2 regions of the Glutamicibacter sp. MCAF14 genome follow, and region 1 is predicted to be linked to the other one. Evidence: predicted binding sites of a transcription regulator. Region 1 holds the regulator's gene; the other holds the start of a gene.
What was found. The regulator Rex, encoded in region 1, represses fermentation and respiration genes when NADH is low (regulators of the CRP and FNR family bind a similar motif). The targets are predictions, from matches to a motif close to CTTGTGAANNNNTTCACAAG.

Region 1 (8,457 bases):
TCTGGCACTTTCAAGACGAACATCGAGGTATAGACCGAATCCTGGGGAATCGAGACCGCTGGACCGGAATAGGAAACATTTCCTTTGCCGTCCTTGACGGTGATCACCGGTGCGTAGCCATTGCCGACCAGGTACACATCGCCACCGCTGATACGCAGCGGGTGGTTGACCTTCAGGTCGTCCTCTTCAGGCTGAGCATCAGCGGAGTCGCGCACGGTGACGTGGGCGGTGAAGTCCAGCGGCTGGCCGAAGTGGCTTTCGGATTCGCGGTCGAAGATGATGTCGAATTTATCCAGGGTCACCGCGAAAGGCGGCAGGTTATCGGCGTTGAATCCGGTGCCTGGGGTGAAGGAGTCGTAGCTGACCAGCGAGTTGACGAAGGTTTCTCCCTCGACCACCACGCGCTGGCCGGTGTAGCCATAGGCTCCGCCGATGGCGGCCGAAGCGAGCACTCCCATCAGGGAAATGTGGAAGACAAGGTTACCGATTTCCCGGGTGTAGCCGCGTTCGGCGGCAACCGATTCACCGGTTGCATCACTGCGTCGTTCCACGCGGTAGCCGCGCTTCTTCAGGATCTTGAAGGAATCCTCGATGACCTGCGCATCGGTTGGGGTGTCCGCTTCGCCTTCAAGAATTTCGTGCGATTCGTACTGCGGCAGGCGTTCAAGCCGAGCAGGGGTGCGTGGCGGCGGCGTGCGCAGTGCCTTGGCATGCTTCTTCACACGCGGGACGATGCAGCCAATGAGCGAGATGAACAGCAGGATGTAGATCGCGGAGAACCACACCGAGGAGTACACCTCGAACATCTGGAATCGATCCAGCCATGGGCCAGCGACGGTGTGCTGTTCCAGGTACTGGGCGACAGATTCAGGGTTTGCATCGCGCTGCGGGAAAATGGAGCCGGGTACCGCAGCGACCGCGAGCAGCAACAGCAAGAACAATGCTGTTGGCATCGATGTCAGCTGGGTCCAGATCCAGCGCAGGGAGCCGACGAATCCCAAGGCAGGCGCGTCACCGCTCCCCTTGGACTTCCGTTGTTGTTTCGCCATTAAATTGGCAACCTCACTTCATTGGCAAACCAGTTTTGCAGTTCTGCGACCCACGTACCCCACAGGCCGGTCATCATGACCACGCCCAGGGCAATGAGTAGCGCCCCGCCCAAACGCATAATGAAAAGTTGATGCTTGCGGAAGAATCCCAGTGCCTGCATGCCGCGTTGCATTCCCATCCCGATCAGGATGAAGGGCAATCCCAGGCCCAGGCAGTAGAACACCGTCAGCAGGGTTCCGCGTCCAACGTTGGCATCCACGCCAGTGGACATGATCAATACCGCGCTCAAGGTCGGTCCGATGCACGGTGCCCAGCCCAGCCCGAAGGTCAAGCCCAGTACCGGGGCTCCCCACAGTCCTGCTGGTGGGCGCTTGTGGATCTTGCGATCGCGCTGCATCCAGGAGAAGCCGCCCATGAACACGATGCCCATGAAGACCACCACCAGGCCCAATGCCTGAGTGACCCAGGAGCCGTTGAATTTCAGCCATGAGGTGGCCTGGCTGAAGAGCACTCCGGCGGCGATGAACACCACGGAGAATCCCAAGACGAACAGCAATACGCCCAGAACCACGCGGCCACGGCGGTGTTCCTTCAGATCCGCGCCGGTCAGCCCGGTGACATAGCCGAGATAGCCCGGCACCAGCGGTAGCACGCAGGGCGAAAGGAAGGAGACCAATCCGGCCAGCAATGCCACCGGGGCGGCAAGGAGCAACGACCCGTCCAGGACGATGTCGGCGAATGGATTAGTGGTCACTGATCAGCTCACAACTCTTCGGTCAGAGCGGTGTTGATCAATGACTTGAGCGTGCTCGGCTCCACGGCACCGATGACGCGGGCGCGGACCCGGCCTTGGCGGTCCAGCACCAGGGTGGATGGAACAGCTTGCAGCGGAACGTATTTGGTCATCGCGAGCTGGATGTTCCCATCGGTATCCTGAATCGACTCATAAGGAATCTCGAAGGTGCGTTCAAAGGCCTTGGCAGCTTCGGCTTCATCGCGCACGTTGACGCCGATGAATTCGACCTTCTCGCCAAACTCTTCAGCGATTTTCTTCAAATCCGGTGCCTCGATACGGCACGGTGCGCAGGCGGCATACCAGAAGTTCATCACGACCGGCTTGCCCTGCCACTGCGTGAAATCGATGTCGGTGCCGTGGTAGGTGGACGCCTTGATGGTGACCGGTTCGCTGCGCTTGGCAACTTCGTATTCTTCAACGGCGCCATCGCCGGCAATGTAGTTCTTGCCGTCGCCGCTGTTGGCTTGTGCGGTCAGCGCATCTTCCTTGCCGCTGCAGGCAGCCAGCGGCACTACGGCCGCGGCAACCAGGAGCGTACGCAGCATGGTGCGGCGGCTGAACGGGCCAGGATTGGGCACAGGATCTGTCATTTTGCTTTAGGCTCCCGGAATATTCGCCGCGCCGGCTAGCAGCTCGGGGCACGGTTCGGTGTAACGCACGGAGACCAATTCGTCTCCTTCGAAATCAAAGCTGGTGATCGAAGCCAGTGTGCACTCGCGCTGGCGCGGATCATGCCACAGCGGCTTCTTCTCGGCGTCGCGGCGGGTGACCCAAATCGGCAGCTGGTGGCTGACGATGATGACTTCCGCCCCTTCGCCATGTTCAGCCACCGCGGCTTTGCGGTGCTCCGCCATGGCGGTGCGCATGCGCGCTACCTGCTCGGCATATGGTTCGCCCCACGAGGGCTTTAACGGATTGACCAGCAGCGGCCAGTATTTTGGCTTGCGCAGATGCTCGGCGACTTTGGACAGCCCCTGGAGCTTGTTGCCAGCTTCAACCACGCGCTCATCGGTGTGAATCTCCAAGCCCAAGGCCTTGGATGCCGGAGCAGCGGTCTGCTGGGCACGGACCAGCGGCGAGGCGACCAACCGAACGACGTTGCCGCCTTCGGCTTGGCGCTTGGCAAAATATTCGCCTGCCCCGTCAGCCATCTGGAACCCGAGTTCCGAGAGCCCGAAGCCGGGGATCCGGCCGTAGAGCATACGGTCAGGGTTGAAAACTTCCCCATGGCGCAACAAATGGACAGTCGATAAAGGCATGCTCCCAGTGTCTCAAATATTCGATGCAAAAGAGGCAATATGTGGCCACCGTCAACTATTCACAGGACACGCATTGGAATCCCATATGGAAAAACCATCCTTTCGGAGGGCTTGCTCACAATCCTCTGCCACTACGCTTGGTAATAAGACAGTTCGACCCAGAAGGATGCACCATGAGCAATAACGATCCTAACCAGCCGGGACAGCCATACAACCCGGATTCCGCGGGCCAGGGTTCGCAGCAGAACCCGTACGGCGAAAACCCTTACGGCCAGCAGCCCTCGGCTGCCGGGCAGAACCCGTACGGACAGAATCCCAATCCTTATGGGCAGCCGCAGGCACCGGGCTACGACCAGTACGCTGCCCAGGGCGGCTATGCCGCGGTGCAACCACCGGTCGAGCGTCCTCGGACCTTGGCTATTGCTTTCGGGCTGATCATGCTTGCAGGTATTTTCAGTGCCCTCAGCAGCTGGCTGATGGCCACCTCCAACATGATGGCCAACATGATCGGCCAGCAGTGGTCGCTGGTTCAGGAAGAATTCCAGAACCAGATGCAAAGCACCCCGGGGATGAACAAGGATCCGCTCGTTGAACAGATGATGCAAAGTCCTGAAGCTTTCATGGCCCAGGTCAATTCGATGATCTCCAGCTTCGTGATTGTCGGCATGATCATTACCTTGGGCCTGTACTTCCTGGTGGGCTTCTTCGTTGGCCGCGGCGTAGGTGGCATGCGCATTCTCGCCACGATCCTTGCAGCGCTTTCACTGCTGAATCTGGTCACCACGGTTCCAATGGTCAGCATGTTCGCTGATACCCAAGCAGGCCTGATCAACGCGGTGTACGTAGTGGGAATCTTGCTGGGCGTTGCCGGCGTAGTCTTTGCCTGGCTGCGTCCATCCTCGGAGTACATTGCCCAGCGCCGCATGGCCCGCCGGGCTGGCTACCGCTAAACGCGCGCTGGGGTTTGCCTTCTAAGCCCAGAAGCACGAAAAGGCGTAGCTGCCTCATCCGCAATAAGGATGAGGCAGCTACGCCTTTCGTCGTTAGCGCAGGTCTAGTCTTGCGCTCAGCCTTGGACCGCGAGGTAAGCCAGGATCTGCAGTTCGGTGGACAGATCCACGCGGCGCAGATTCATTCCCTCTGGAACGCGCAGCGGCTTAGGTGCGAAGGACAGGACCGAGCGGACAGAGAGCTCAGCTAGTTCGTAAACCAGGTCCTGGGCGGCATCGCCAGGGATTGCCAGCACGGCAATGTTGATTTCTTCGCGCTGGACAACGTTTGCCAGGTCTGCGATGGCTTCCACGTGCAGCTCGCCAACTGCTTTGCCCTCCAGCGCAGGGTCGATATCCAAGATGGCCTTGACGTTGAAGCCGCGGGATTTGAAACCTGCATAGCCGCTCAGCGCGCGGCCGAGGTTACCTGCACCAAGGATGGCTACGCGCCAGTCCTGGTTCAAGCCCAGCGTGCGGCTGATATGTTCGGCAAGTTCACGGACCACGTAGCCGACCCCGCGGGTTCCATAAGAACCCAGCCAGGAAAGGTCCTTGCGCAGGATCGAGGGGTTCACGCCAGCTTCTTTGGCCAGCACCCCGGAACTGGTGCGTTCTAGTCCTTGGGCGTCCAAGGCATTTAGCGCGCGCAGGTACTGGGTCAGTCGAGCCAGCGTGGCCTCAGGCAACACCCGGGCTTCAAGCTCCGACATTTTCGTTCTCCCGCACTTTTCGGTGCTCTCTTCGAGCACAACGCAAAATCATTTATTCGGTAGCAGCTAGCTGCTCAGCAGCCGTTCCAGGCGTTGGGCATCGATGTGCCAGAAGTCCCGAACTTCGCCGTCGATCAGCAAGACTGGAACTTCCTCATGGTGCTTGGCAAGCAACTGCGGATCCTGGTCAATATCGAGTTCAGAGAATTCCATATGCAAGCGGCCCGTCACCTCAGCCACGGTTTCGCGTGCGGCCTGGCACAGGTGGCAGCCTTCTCGGACCAACAGCTGAATCTGATGCAAAGTACTCACCTGTCCATAATCTCACGAGCCGTAACCACGCTTAAACTTGGCGATGAAATAAACTGGATCAAATGCCTTCCATCGATCCTCACCTGAACCCGAATTCTTCCGTAGCTCCGGATACGGTTGCCGCTTTCTTCGACGTCGATAACACCCTGGTGCGTGGTGCGTCGCTGTATCTGCTGGCCCGCAAGCTCCATGAGCGCCGTTTCTTCCAGTTCCGTGAAATCCTCTGGTTCGCCCTGAAGCAATTGCGTTTTGCTGCACGCGGCGAACATCTAGGCGATATCCATCAGATTCGCGACCGTGCGCTGATGATGGTGCGGGGCATCCCGGTGTCCGAGATCGAGAAGATTGGAAACGAGATCTACGACGAATACATCGAGCCGAAGCTGTGGGCCGGTTCGGTGGCTATTGCGCGCCAGCATCGCACGGTGGGACGCGAGGTCTGGCTGGTCACGGCCACTCCCCTGGAAGTGGCGAATGTCATCTCAGATCGTTTGGAACTTACCGGTGCTTTGGGCACGGTAGTGGCCAGCGAGGACGGTTTTTACACCGGATCGCTGTCCAGCCCGATCCTGCATGCGGCGGAAAAGGCTCAGGCGGTACGCACCCTGGCCAAGGCTCGCGGCATCTCGCTATCCAAGTCCTGGGCCTACTCAGATTCCTACAATGATGTTCCGCTGCTTGAAGCTGTGGGCCATCCGGTGTGCATCAACCCCGATGCGCGGCTCCGTGCCTATGCCAAGCGCCGCGGATGGCAGGTCTATGACTTCCGGACCGGTCAGCGTGCCGCCAAACTCGGCCTGAAGACCGCTGGGGTGCTTGGGGCGCTCTGGGCGGCTCGACGTTCAATCCTGCGCCGTTCCGGCTCTTAGAAGGGCACTGAGCGGCTTTAGATAAAGCAATCGCCACCGTTCAACAGTTTCACTGTGAAGCGGTGGCGATGATTGCCTAGCGGCAAACGCTCAGAAGTAGATTTACTTCTTATTGCGACGCTGGTGGCGGGTCTTGCGAAGCAATTTGCGGTGCTTCTTCTTCGACATACGCTTGCGGCGCTTCTTGATAACAGAGCCCATAATGGTTCCTCACAAACTAAATAAATGCGTCAACCCCAAACGCCTGCTTGCGCGCGTGCACAAGGACAAGGTTGACCCGACGTTAAACGTTCCTTAACAGATTACCCGCTTTTCGGCCATGCTCTGACCATCGCGCGGACTATCGACCGTAAGAACCGGTACCGTGCTGCGGATCAATGGCCGCAGCATTCAAGTAAGATTCCACGGCGTTTTCCGGAACGCGATAGGAGCGACCGAACTGAACAGCAGGCAAGTCGCCTGCGTGGATCAGCCGATAAACGGTCATTTTGGAAACACGCATCATGTCGGCCACTTCGGCCACAGTCATGAAACGGGCTCCGGCAAAATTCTGTTTATCCGTCATGCGGGATAATCTCCTGACGCTGATCTCTAATTCGTCGCGTAAATAATAGCGAAGATGAACTTACACGGCTTTGGATCAACATCGACGGTTCAGGTTCACATTCGCTTTGCACTAGTCTAATCGCACTTTTGTAACTTTTGCATCACGAAACACACCTGTAGCCTTTTGAATCACATTTTTTGATGCTTAAACGAAACAATCCGTGGGTTTTCCCTGAGAATCCCCAGTGAAAACCCACGGATTGGATCAAATTCACTTACTAGATGACGCCCTGAGCCAGCATTGCATCAGCCACCTTCACGAAGCCAGCAATGTTTGCACCGGCAACATAGTTGCCTGGCATGCCGTATTCTTCTGCGGTGGCTGCACAGCTTGCGTGGATGCCGACCATGATCTCGCTCAGACGACGCTCAGTGTGCTCGAAGGTCCACGAGTCGCGGCTGGCGTTCTGCTGCATCTCCAGAGCCGAGGTAGCAACGCCACCGGCGTTAGCTGCCTTGCCCGGGCCAAAGAGCACCCCTGCGTCTTGGAAGATGGAAGTCGCTTCAGCGGTAGTAGGCATGTTGGCGCCTTCGGCCACGGCGATGGTGCCGGCAGCGACCATCTTCTTGGCAGCCGCGGCGCCCAGCTCGTTCTGGGTTGCACATGGCAAAGCCACGGTACCGGCAACGTCCCAGACGCTTCCTCCGGAAACGTACTTGACCTTCTTGCTGCCACGACGCTCGGCGTACTCAGAGATGCGTCCGCGCTCGACTTCCTTGATCTGGCGCAGCAACTCAAGGTCGATGCCGCCTTCATCAACGATGTAACCAGCCGAGTCGGAAGCGGTGACAACCTTCGCACCCAGTGACTGGGCCTTCTCGATGGCGTGGATTGCCACATTGCCCGAACCGGAGATGATCACGCGCTGGCCATCAAAGCTCTGACCGCGGGTCTTGAGCATTTCTTCGGTGAAGATCACTGCGCCGTAGCCGGTGGCTTCTGGGCGAACCAGAGAACCGCCCCAGCTCAGGCCCTTGCCGGTCAACACTCCGGACTCGTAGCGGTTGGTGATGCGCTTGTATTGGCCGAAGAGGTAGCCGATTTCGCGGCCGCCCACGCCGATGTCGCCTGCTGGCACGTCGGTGTACTCGCCGATATGGCGGTAAAGCTCGGTCATGAAGGACTGGCAGAAGCGCATGACTTCGCCATCAGACTTGCCGCGTGGGTCGAAGTCCGAGCCGCCCTTGCCGCCGCCGATAGGCATGCCGGTCAGCGAGTTCTTGAAGATCTGCTCGAAGCCCAGGAACTTGACGATGCCCAGGTATACCGATGGGTGGAAACGCAGACCGCCCTTGTATGGACCCAGAGCCGAGTTGAATTCGACGCGGAAGCCACGGTTGATCTGTACACGATTTTCATCGTCAACCCATGGCACGCGGAAGATGATCTGGCGTTCAGGTTCGCACAAACGCTGCAGGATCGCGGCCTCAGCGTATTCAGGATGCTTGATCGATACTGCTTCAAGGCTATCGAATACTTCTGTGACGGCCTGATGGAATTCTGCTTCGCCGGGATTGCGGCGGAAGACTTCGTCGCGAATCGTCGCTAAGTGCTTATCCAAGTTTTTCTCCTCATCACTTGGGGCAGGCACGGGCGCACAAGGGGCCTCATAGCCGGCGTCACTGCCCCGCACACGAGAATGCCATGCTGAGCATTCTGAACAAAATTTTCATGTTATAAAACAGGATTGCGCGCGTAACTTAAATGATTGACCATTTTGCATGGTTGCAGCGCCGAACACTGGTCAACAGCTAGCGTCGACGGCCAAATCGTGGAAGTTTCTCAAAGAATTCCTGCGCACGTCCAGTGACTTGTTCCAAACCTTGGCCAACGCGGCGACCGATCTGACCAGCGGTCGGATT
Region 2 (8,457 bases), on a different contig from region 1:
AGCACACCGGAATAGATATCGTGGGCGCGAGCTGCCGGTTCGTTGTGCAGGGAAATGTTGCGGGCTACTTCCTTAGCCAGCGAGGCGCCGACCCCCAAAACCGACATGGCATCTTCGCGAGCTGAAACTTCGGCCAAGGCATCAAGCACCTGGCGTCGTTCCTGTTCAAGCTCCGGGAAGGATAAATCGGCAAAGTCGAACGGGGAGCCTTCAGTGTGGGCGGTCTTGCCTTCGGAAGGCGGCAGCAAAATAAGCACGCTTTTTAGCTTATCTGAGATTGGCGGCGGCTTTTTGCAAGGGACCTCTCCTGTTTGGCACCCTGGCTCTGTACTGCCTGGGCACCGGTGGCTAGGCTGGGCTAATGCACCCGCGCCGGGTCCACACCACGCCAGCAGAAGCCAGCTAGGAGAAGCCATGCAGCGCAATCCGCAGCCCGCCACCGATTTCGATGTGATTGTCATCGGCGCTGGTCCCGCCGGGGAAAACGCCGCTGATTATGCAGCCAAACAAGGACTGTCGGCAGCCATTGTCGAGTCCGAGCTGGTGGGTGGTGAATGCTCGTATTGGGCCTGCATGCCTTCCAAGGCGTTGTTGCGCAGTGGCCAGGTGCTGGCAGCGGCGCAACGGGTGCCTGGAGCTGGCCAAGCAATCACTTCCACTCTTGATGTATCTGCGGTGCTGGCCCGGCGCGATGCCTTCACGAGCAACTGGGATGATGACGGCCAAGTGCAATGGCTGCGCTCTGCGGGCATTGAACTGCTGCGCGGCCACGGGCAGCTGGTGGCCCCGGGCATAGTGGCTGTGGGAGGACGCGAGTACCGGGCCCGCGCCGTGGTGCTGGCCACCGGATCCATCCCGGTGCTGCCGCAAATTCCTGGACTGGCCGAGGCGCAAGCATGGGGTACCCGCGAAGCTACCGCAGCCAAGAAGATTCCGCCGCGGCTGGCAATCATCGGTGGCGGGGTGGCCGCAGTGGAGATGGCCTTCGCCTTCAACTCACTGGGATCAGCGGTCACCGTGCTCTCGCGCGGTGCGCTGCTGAGCCGAGAGGAACCTTTCGCCGGACAGATGGTGGCCGCAGCCTTGGAAGAACAGGGCGTCGAGGTGCGTATCGGTGCCACGCCCTCAAAAGTGTCCCGGGACGCTCAGGGAATCGTGCACCTCGACTTCGCTGAGGGGAGCGCCGTGGCGGCCGATGAGCTGCTGGTGGCCACGGGCCGCCGCGCAAATACCTCGAATCTGGGATTGGAAGCCGTGGACTTGGACCCGGCGGCGATTGACGTTGATGACACGTTGCGGGTCTCGGGGACCGACTGGCTGTACGTGGTCGGCGATGCCAACGGGCGAGGCCTGCTCACCCACCAGGGCAAGTACCAGGCGAGAGTCGCCGGCGAGGCGATCGCTGCCCGGTTGTCCGGGGCCGAGGTGCAGGACGCCAAATGGGGCCGGCATGCGGCCACGGCAGATCATGGGGCAATCCCGCGGGTGGTGTTCACCGATCCGCAGGTCGCTGCCGTGGGCCTGACCGAACACGCAGCGAGAGCCCAGGGACTTGGCATCAAGGTCATCGAACATGATTTGGGTGCCATTGCCGGAGCCAGCTTGCATGCTGATGGGTATACGGGGCGTGCCAAGCTGGTGATCGACCGGGAACGCGGTGTAATTCTCGGGGCGAGTTTCGTGGGGCAGGATGCGGCCGAGCTGCTGCATGCTGCCACCGTGGCAATCATCGGCGAGGTTCCGTTGGAGAGGCTGTGGCATGCGGTCCCGGCCTACCCGACGCTGAGCGAAATCTGGTTGCGGCTGCTGGAAACCGAGCGCTTCGGGTAGCGCCAGTGTGGCCAGTGGCTCACGGCGGTGGTCAGCGCCGGGAAACTCGCGGGGCTAGAATGGTTAATGAATGGGATGGCCAGACGGTCGCGTGGCAAGTTATTGTCCCGAGGAACGTCCGGGCTCCGCAGAACAGGGTGGTGGGTAACGCCCACTCGGGGTAACCCGCAGGCTAGTGCCACAGAAAATAGACCGCCAGGTTTCCTGGTAAGGGTGAAACGGTGGTGTAAGAGACCACCAGCGCCCCAAGTGATTGGGGCGGCTAGGTAAACCCCACCCGGAGCAAGGTCAGACAGACTGCGTTATGAGGGCTGTTCGCCCCATGCAGTCGGGTGGACCGCTAGAGGCTGCCGGCAACGGCAGTCGTAGATAGATGACCGTCCCGCTTCGGCGCGACAAAACCCGGCGTATCGGCCATCCCATTCACACTCTTCCTTCCCGCGATTGCGCCGGCATCAGCCCCTAATGCGCTGGTGAGATGATTCACAATCCGTAGCTCTCAGAATTTCTGCGCACGGTCTAGAATGGATCATGTACTTACGAGGATGATCCTGTTACCTCGTACCACCGCAAAAGCAATGGTGCTTCCCACGGTGCCAACCGACTTTATGGATCTGCGAGTCGGCTGAATTGGAAGGATTTTCTGTGACCCAGCAGTCTGTCGTTGCCCAGCAAGAATGGAGCGGGCGCGAAGAGCTCGCCGAGGCCATGATCCCACTGATCGGACGTCTGTACCGCAAGAACAATGTGGTGACCTCCGTCTACGGCCGCAAGCTGATCAACCAGTCCGCCATTGACATCATCAAGGCCCACCGCGTGGTGCGCCGCATCGATGGCGAAGAACTTGACCTGAATGACACCAAGGCCATCCTGGATGCCATCGAGACCCTGAATGTTGGCTCGGTTGCCGTTGACCTCGGTCGCGTGAACAAGAAGTTCAAGGAATCCGGATCCGCTGATCTGAACGCATTCCTCACCGAAGAATTGGGCGAGAAGGTTGGCCAGGCTGGCGCAACCGACGCAGAACCACAGGACGTAGTGCTCTACGGCTTTGGCCGCATCGGCCGCCTGCTGGCTCGCATTCTCATCGAGCGTGGCGGCTACGGCCTGCGCCTGCGTGCCATCGTGGTCCGCAAGGGCTCGGATGATGACATCGTCAAGCGCGCTTCGCTGCTGCGCCGCGACTCGGTCCACGGCCGCTTCGAAGGCTCGATCACCGTTGATGAGGAAAACAGCACGATCCTCGCCAACGGCACCCTGATCAAGGTCATCTACTCGAACGACCCGACCACCGTTGACTACACCGCACACGGCATCGACAACGCCATCGTGGTGGACAACACCGGCCGCTGGCGCGATGAGGCTGGCCTGTCCCAGCACCTGGCCGCCAAGGGCGTTTCCCGCGTCCTGCTGACTGCACCGGGCAAGGGCGATCTGAAGAACATCGTCCACGGCATCAACGATTCGTGGATCACCGCAGATGATAAGATCGTCACCGCTGCATCGTGCACCACCAACGCCATCACCCCAGTGCTCAAGGCCCTGAACGACAAGTTCGGCGTCATCCACGGGCACGTCGAGACCGTTCACTCGTTCACCAACGACCAGAACCTGATCGACAACTTCCACAAGGGCGAGCGCCGCGGCCGTTCGGCAGCGCTGAACATGGTGATCACCGAAACCGGTGCCGCCAAGGCAGTAGCCAAGGCCCTGCCGGAGTTCGAAGGCAAGCTGACCGGTAACGCCATCCGCGTACCGACCCCAGATGTCTCCATGGCGATCTTGAACCTGAATCTGGAAAACGAGACCACCAAGGAAGAGCTCAACGCCTACCTGCGTGAAACTTCGCTGACCTCCAGCCTGCACAAGCAGATCGACTACATCGATTCGCCTGAGGTTGTCTCCACCGACTTCGTTGGCTCGCGCCGAGCCGGCATCGTTGATGGCCTGGCCACCATCGTGACCGGCAAGAACGCTGTTGTCTACGTTTGGTACGACAACGAGTTCGGCTACTCCTGCCAGGTTGTGCGCGTCATCGAATCGATGGCCGGCACTCACCCAGCAGCAGTTCCAGCTTTGAAGGCTGAAGCCGTCACCGTCTAAGACCTTCCCGGTTTTATGCCAAAGGGACCTTCTCCAACGCTTTACGCGTCGGAGAAGGTCCCTTTGTGGTTCAACGGCTGCTAGCTCGCGATGGATGAGGAACTGTTCTTCGCCTCGCGTGAGCGCTGGGCCCCGTCATCGGCAATGATGTTGCCGTAGACCAGCCCCTGGCCGATAGTGGGGCCGGCGCCTGGGTAGACCTCGCCGAAGATATTCGAGGCAGTATTTCCCTGGGCGTAGAGACCTTGGATCGGCGAATCATCTTCGCGCACCACTACGGCCAAGCTCGTCGCCCAGGATTTCGTGCTGGTTGACCAATGGGTCACCGGGCGCCATGAACCGGCGCAGCCCTTGGCAGAGCTTTTGCGCAGGTACCTTGCTTCCCATGGGCCAGCAACCATCCGCGATGCTGCCTGGTCCTCGGGGCAAACCCTCAGCGATATGCGAGCAGCCAGCCAGACACTGGAAGAAGATCTCATCAGCGTAGGCAAGGATGAACGCGGCGAGGACTACTGGGTGATAGCCCAAAGCCTGGCACACGTAGTACTTCAGCCGGGGCGAGCATCCTAGCTACCGTTGCGCCTGCGTGGACCCTTCGATGAGTACTGCCTGGGCTATGGCACGCGCACCCTGGTAGCTGATGAGCAGATGACAGCGCAGATCCTGCCGGGCAAGAACGGCATGTTCCTACCTTTCTGGCTGCAGGAGGGGAGGGAGGCAAAGATCTTGAATGCAGAAACAGCGCCGACCGATAGTATCGGTGCGGCGCTGCATCAGCGGTATCTGGACTTCAAGACCGCTCGCTAGACGGCCAAGTCGCTAGTGCCCGAATGGATCCTCATCGCTACCCGGCAACCAGGTATTGCCCGGTACGCCCCAACCCAGAGCCTTCTTGGCCTTCTTCCAGCGCTTCTCCCAACGTGGCTGTAGCTTATCCACGTAGAGGCAGCCATCAAGATGGTCGTACTCGTGCTGCATGATGCGGGCGAACCAGCCATGAGCCTCGAAAGAGATCGGATTGCCGAACTCGTCAAAGCCTTCCACCTTCGCATAGTCTGCGCGCTGCAGCGGGTAGTTCAAGCCGGGAACCGACAAGCAGCCTTCTGAGTCCTCATCAGGGTGCGCAGGAGCCTGCGAAACCTTGGAGAGGGTCAGCTTCGGGTTGATCACCACGCCGCGTTCGGGCGCATCGTCCTGATCGGCGAATACGTAGGTGAACATGCGCAAGCCCAGACCGATCTGCGGAGCTGCAAGGCCGACGCCATGCGCTTCATCCATGGTCAGGTGCATATCGGCAACGAGCGCGCGCAACGCGTCATCAAACTCGGTTACCTCAACGGCACGCTTGTGCAATACCGGTTCGCCGTAAACAGTGATCTGCCGAATAGGCACGTGATCAGTTCCTTTCAAAAGTTCTTAGAGTGCTCGTCCAATAGTTTCACGCATGATCTCGCTTGTGCCACCGAAGATGGTCAGCAAGCGCGAGGCAGTGAACGACTGGGCAATCGGGTACTCCATGATGTAGCCATAGCCGCCATGCAGCTGCAATGCCTTATCGGAAAGCTTTTTCGCGCTCTCACTAGCCCAAAGCTTCACCTCGGCGGCATCGGAAGCATTCAGCTCACCCTCATTGAAAGCCAAGACCGCACGGTCAACGAAGCTCTGGGTGACATGCGCCTCAGTTTTCAAATCAGCCAGCTCAAAACGCGTGTTCTGGTATTCGGTGAGTACCTGGCCGAAGGTCGAGCGGTTCTTCGTATGCTCAAGCGCCTGCTCGAAGGATGCAGAGCAGATCGCCGATGCGGCCACGGCGAGAGCCAAACGAGCCTGGGGCAGCTGCGCCTTGACATAGGACAGGCCCTGGCCGACTTCACCAACAAGATCCGTCGCAGAGACGCGAACCTCGTCAAAGAACAACTCAGCGGTATCTGAGGCGCGCAGGCCCATCTTGTCGAACGGCTTGCCGTTGCTGTAGCCCTCGGAACGCTCAACCATGAACAGCGAGAAGGAATGCGCGCCGGCCCGCGAGCTCTCGCCATCGGTACGCGCAAGCACTAGCGACGCATCGCCAAAGGCCGCATTGCCGATGAAGGTCTTCTGCCCGCTGATCAGCCAGTCATCGCCATCGCGCACCGCCTTTGTGCGCACCGCACGCAGGTCAGAACCCGCGCCAGGCTCGGTCAGCGCGCAGGAGGTGATGGTAGAGCCGTCCACCATGCGTGGAAGCCACTTAGCCTTCAGATCCGCAGAGCCGTAGTTCAACAGGTAAGGCAGGACCAAGTCATCGTGCAGGTGGAAGGACAATGCCACGGCCAAATGGCCCGAGCGCACGAACTCCTCATCAAGCACTACGCGGAAACGGTAGTCATCAATCCCCATGCCACCGAATTCTTCAGGCACGGCAAGACCCAGCAGGCCGTTCTCGCCGGCAGACTGCCACACCTCGCGAGGAATCTGGTGGTCCTTCTCCCACTGGGCGTATTTGCCGGAAATCTCCCGGGCGTTGAACTCGGTAGCAAGTTCACGGAACTGCTCGTGGTCCTCTTCGAAGAGCGCGCGTTTCACAGGGGGAGTACCTTTCGGTGTATAGAACGAAGGCATAAAGCTCACTGGCTTGCCGAAGTACATCATCCATTATGGTCGCTGAAGCCAAATGATGCCTATTCGCCGGGGCAAAGAACGATTCAAGTCACTAATTAACGCCAAAAGTCTCGAAAAACACGGGGTTAGACCCCAAAGCGTCACTCGTTCGAACAAAGATTCGAATCTATGTTTCAAACCGCCGAAATATGACTTAATCGCACTCTACGAGCCTCATGCGCTCGCCGGTAGGTTCGAACATTCAGTCCAAGCACCGACTTTGGAGAACAGTTCGCGACCCGATTGGATATTCACGTGTACTTGGCCGGATCCGTAGCCGACACGACAGCGGCCAGCGGCATGCTTCTCCGTGTCGAGTCAGGCGAATTGGTCTACGGGAACCCTGCAGCTTACTCTGACGTCAGGTTTGCAGGGCAAGTGCTTTTATTCGGCGATTTCGCCGAGGACGGCTTGGCGGTATTGATGTCGGGCAAGTGGGTCTGCTCCCGTGCCTGCTGGAGGTATCCGGCCTGGACTTGCTTCGGATTGGGCACCTCTGCTTGCCACCCATGTCAGTGGAAACGAAAAAGACCTGGTTCAGAATTCTCATTCTGAACCAGGTCTTTGACTCTGGGGTGAGTAACGGGGTTTGAACCCGCGACCTTCTGGACCACAACCAGACGCTCTACCGACTGAGCTATACCCACCATGTTTACTTCGATACTAGTCAGAAGCGGTAGTGCTAATGATTTTGTACCGGGCAACGAGAAATACTATACACGTATCCGAACCTGAAATACCAATTCGTTCGGCGTCATCGATGAGTTTGTGACCGGACGCTCACTATTTGTGACCGTCAGCGTGATGATTGATGCTGTTCTGCCCTGCCGGATCGTATTCAAGGCTGGCCAAATGGTTACTCGAATCAGGCTCGGGGGAGAGCACCCGGAGGAGGCTGGCCATGCACTGGTGGCGCATAGAGTATGCGCTTGAGATGCCGGTGACTGATTTTCACAATCTCTGCCACAGCTGCGCATTTATTCTTGGCCGACCGGGCTGGTGGCGTGCACTAAAAAGAGCTGGATAAGCAAAAGACTCGATCCGGAACTTTCGTTCTGAATCGAGTCTTTATCTCTGGGGTGAGTAACGGGGTTTGAACCCGCGACCTTCTGGACCACAACCAGACGCTCTACCGACTGAGCTATACCCACCATGTTTACTTCGACACTAGTCAGATCACTTTTGCGAGCTGTTTCCGTATCTGGCAACGAGAAATACTATACACACAATTCTTAGCTCGATGCCAATCAAGAGGCCCCTGAAGTGCTGTGCAGTGCGTCACCTGCGTTTCAGGGGCCTCAAGAAGAAGCTAGTTTGCGCTTTCGCTGAGCTGATCGGCAATCTTCTTGGCCTCATCAGAGGTCGGGCCTGGAGCTGGAACCATGATGGCATCGCGGTAGTAGCGAAGCTCATTGATCGAATCCTGGATGTCACCGAGCGCCCGGTGGTTTCCGGTCTTAGCTGGTGCGCTGTAGTGCGCCTTCGGGAACCAGCGGCGGCTCAGTTCCTTCAAGGTCGACACATCGATAATTCGGTAGTGCAGGTGTTCGATGACCTCAGGCATATCGCGCGCCAAGAAGTTCTTGTCGGTGCCCACCGAGTTGCCGCCCAGCAATGCCTTGTTCGGTTCCGGAACGTGCTTCTTGATGTAGTCGATCACCAAGCGCTGCGCTTCATCCATGGCTATGCCGTTCTCCAGCTCGGGCAGCAAGCCGCTGACCACGTGCATGTTGCGAACGAAATCATCCATCTGCGCCAGGGCTGCCGGCTCAGGCTTGATGACTACCTGAATGCCTTCATCGACGATCTGAAGATCCGAGTCGGTAATGAGTACTGCTACTTCGATCAATGCGTCATTAACCAGATCCAATCCGGTCATCTCGC

Region 2: the regulator Rex is predicted to act here: its motif matches at 2,301-2,320, upstream of AB4Y71_RS09545 (glyceraldehyde-3-phosphate dehydrogenase).

What each region holds. Positions count from the first base shown of each region.
Region 1 is NZ_JBFREO010000002.1:108,823-117,279, reverse strand. Features, by position in the region: gene resB (cytochrome c biogenesis protein ResB) at 1-1,049, opposite strand, end outside; gene AB4Y71_RS03070 (cytochrome c biogenesis CcdA family protein) at 1,049-1,804, opposite strand; gene AB4Y71_RS03065 (TlpA family protein disulfide reductase) at 1,813-2,436, opposite strand; gene AB4Y71_RS03060 (histidine phosphatase family protein) at 2,443-3,105, opposite strand; gene AB4Y71_RS03055 (hypothetical protein) at 3,279-4,055, shown strand; gene AB4Y71_RS03050 (redox-sensing transcriptional repressor Rex) at 4,172-4,846, opposite strand; gene AB4Y71_RS03045 (glutaredoxin family protein) at 4,874-5,119, opposite strand; gene AB4Y71_RS03040 (HAD family hydrolase) at 5,182-5,988, shown strand; gene AB4Y71_RS03035 (30S ribosomal protein bS22) at 6,091-6,189, opposite strand; gene AB4Y71_RS03030 (helix-turn-helix domain-containing protein) at 6,329-6,553, opposite strand; gene gdhA (NADP-specific glutamate dehydrogenase) at 6,813-8,156, opposite strand; gene AB4Y71_RS03020 (ArsR/SmtB family transcription factor) at 8,347-8,457, opposite strand, start outside.
Region 2 is NZ_JBFREO010000004.1:451,525-459,981, forward strand. Features, by position in the region: gene AB4Y71_RS09530 (YaaA family protein) at 1-257, opposite strand, end outside; gene AB4Y71_RS09535 (dihydrolipoyl dehydrogenase family protein) at 415-1,830, shown strand; RNA gene rnpB (RNase P RNA component class A) at 1,902-2,256, shown strand; gene AB4Y71_RS09545 (glyceraldehyde-3-phosphate dehydrogenase) at 2,476-3,933, shown strand; gene AB4Y71_RS09550 (FAD-binding protein) at 4,014-4,217, opposite strand; gene AB4Y71_RS09555 (DNA glycosylase AlkZ-like family protein) at 4,237-4,503, shown strand; gene AB4Y71_RS09560 (hypothetical protein) at 4,510-4,740, shown strand; gene def (peptide deformylase) at 4,753-5,325, opposite strand; gene AB4Y71_RS09570 (acyl-CoA dehydrogenase family protein) at 5,350-6,498, opposite strand; tRNA gene AB4Y71_RS09575 (tRNA-His) at 7,145-7,220, opposite strand; tRNA gene AB4Y71_RS09580 (tRNA-His) at 7,649-7,724, opposite strand; gene orn (oligoribonuclease) at 7,883-8,457, opposite strand, start outside.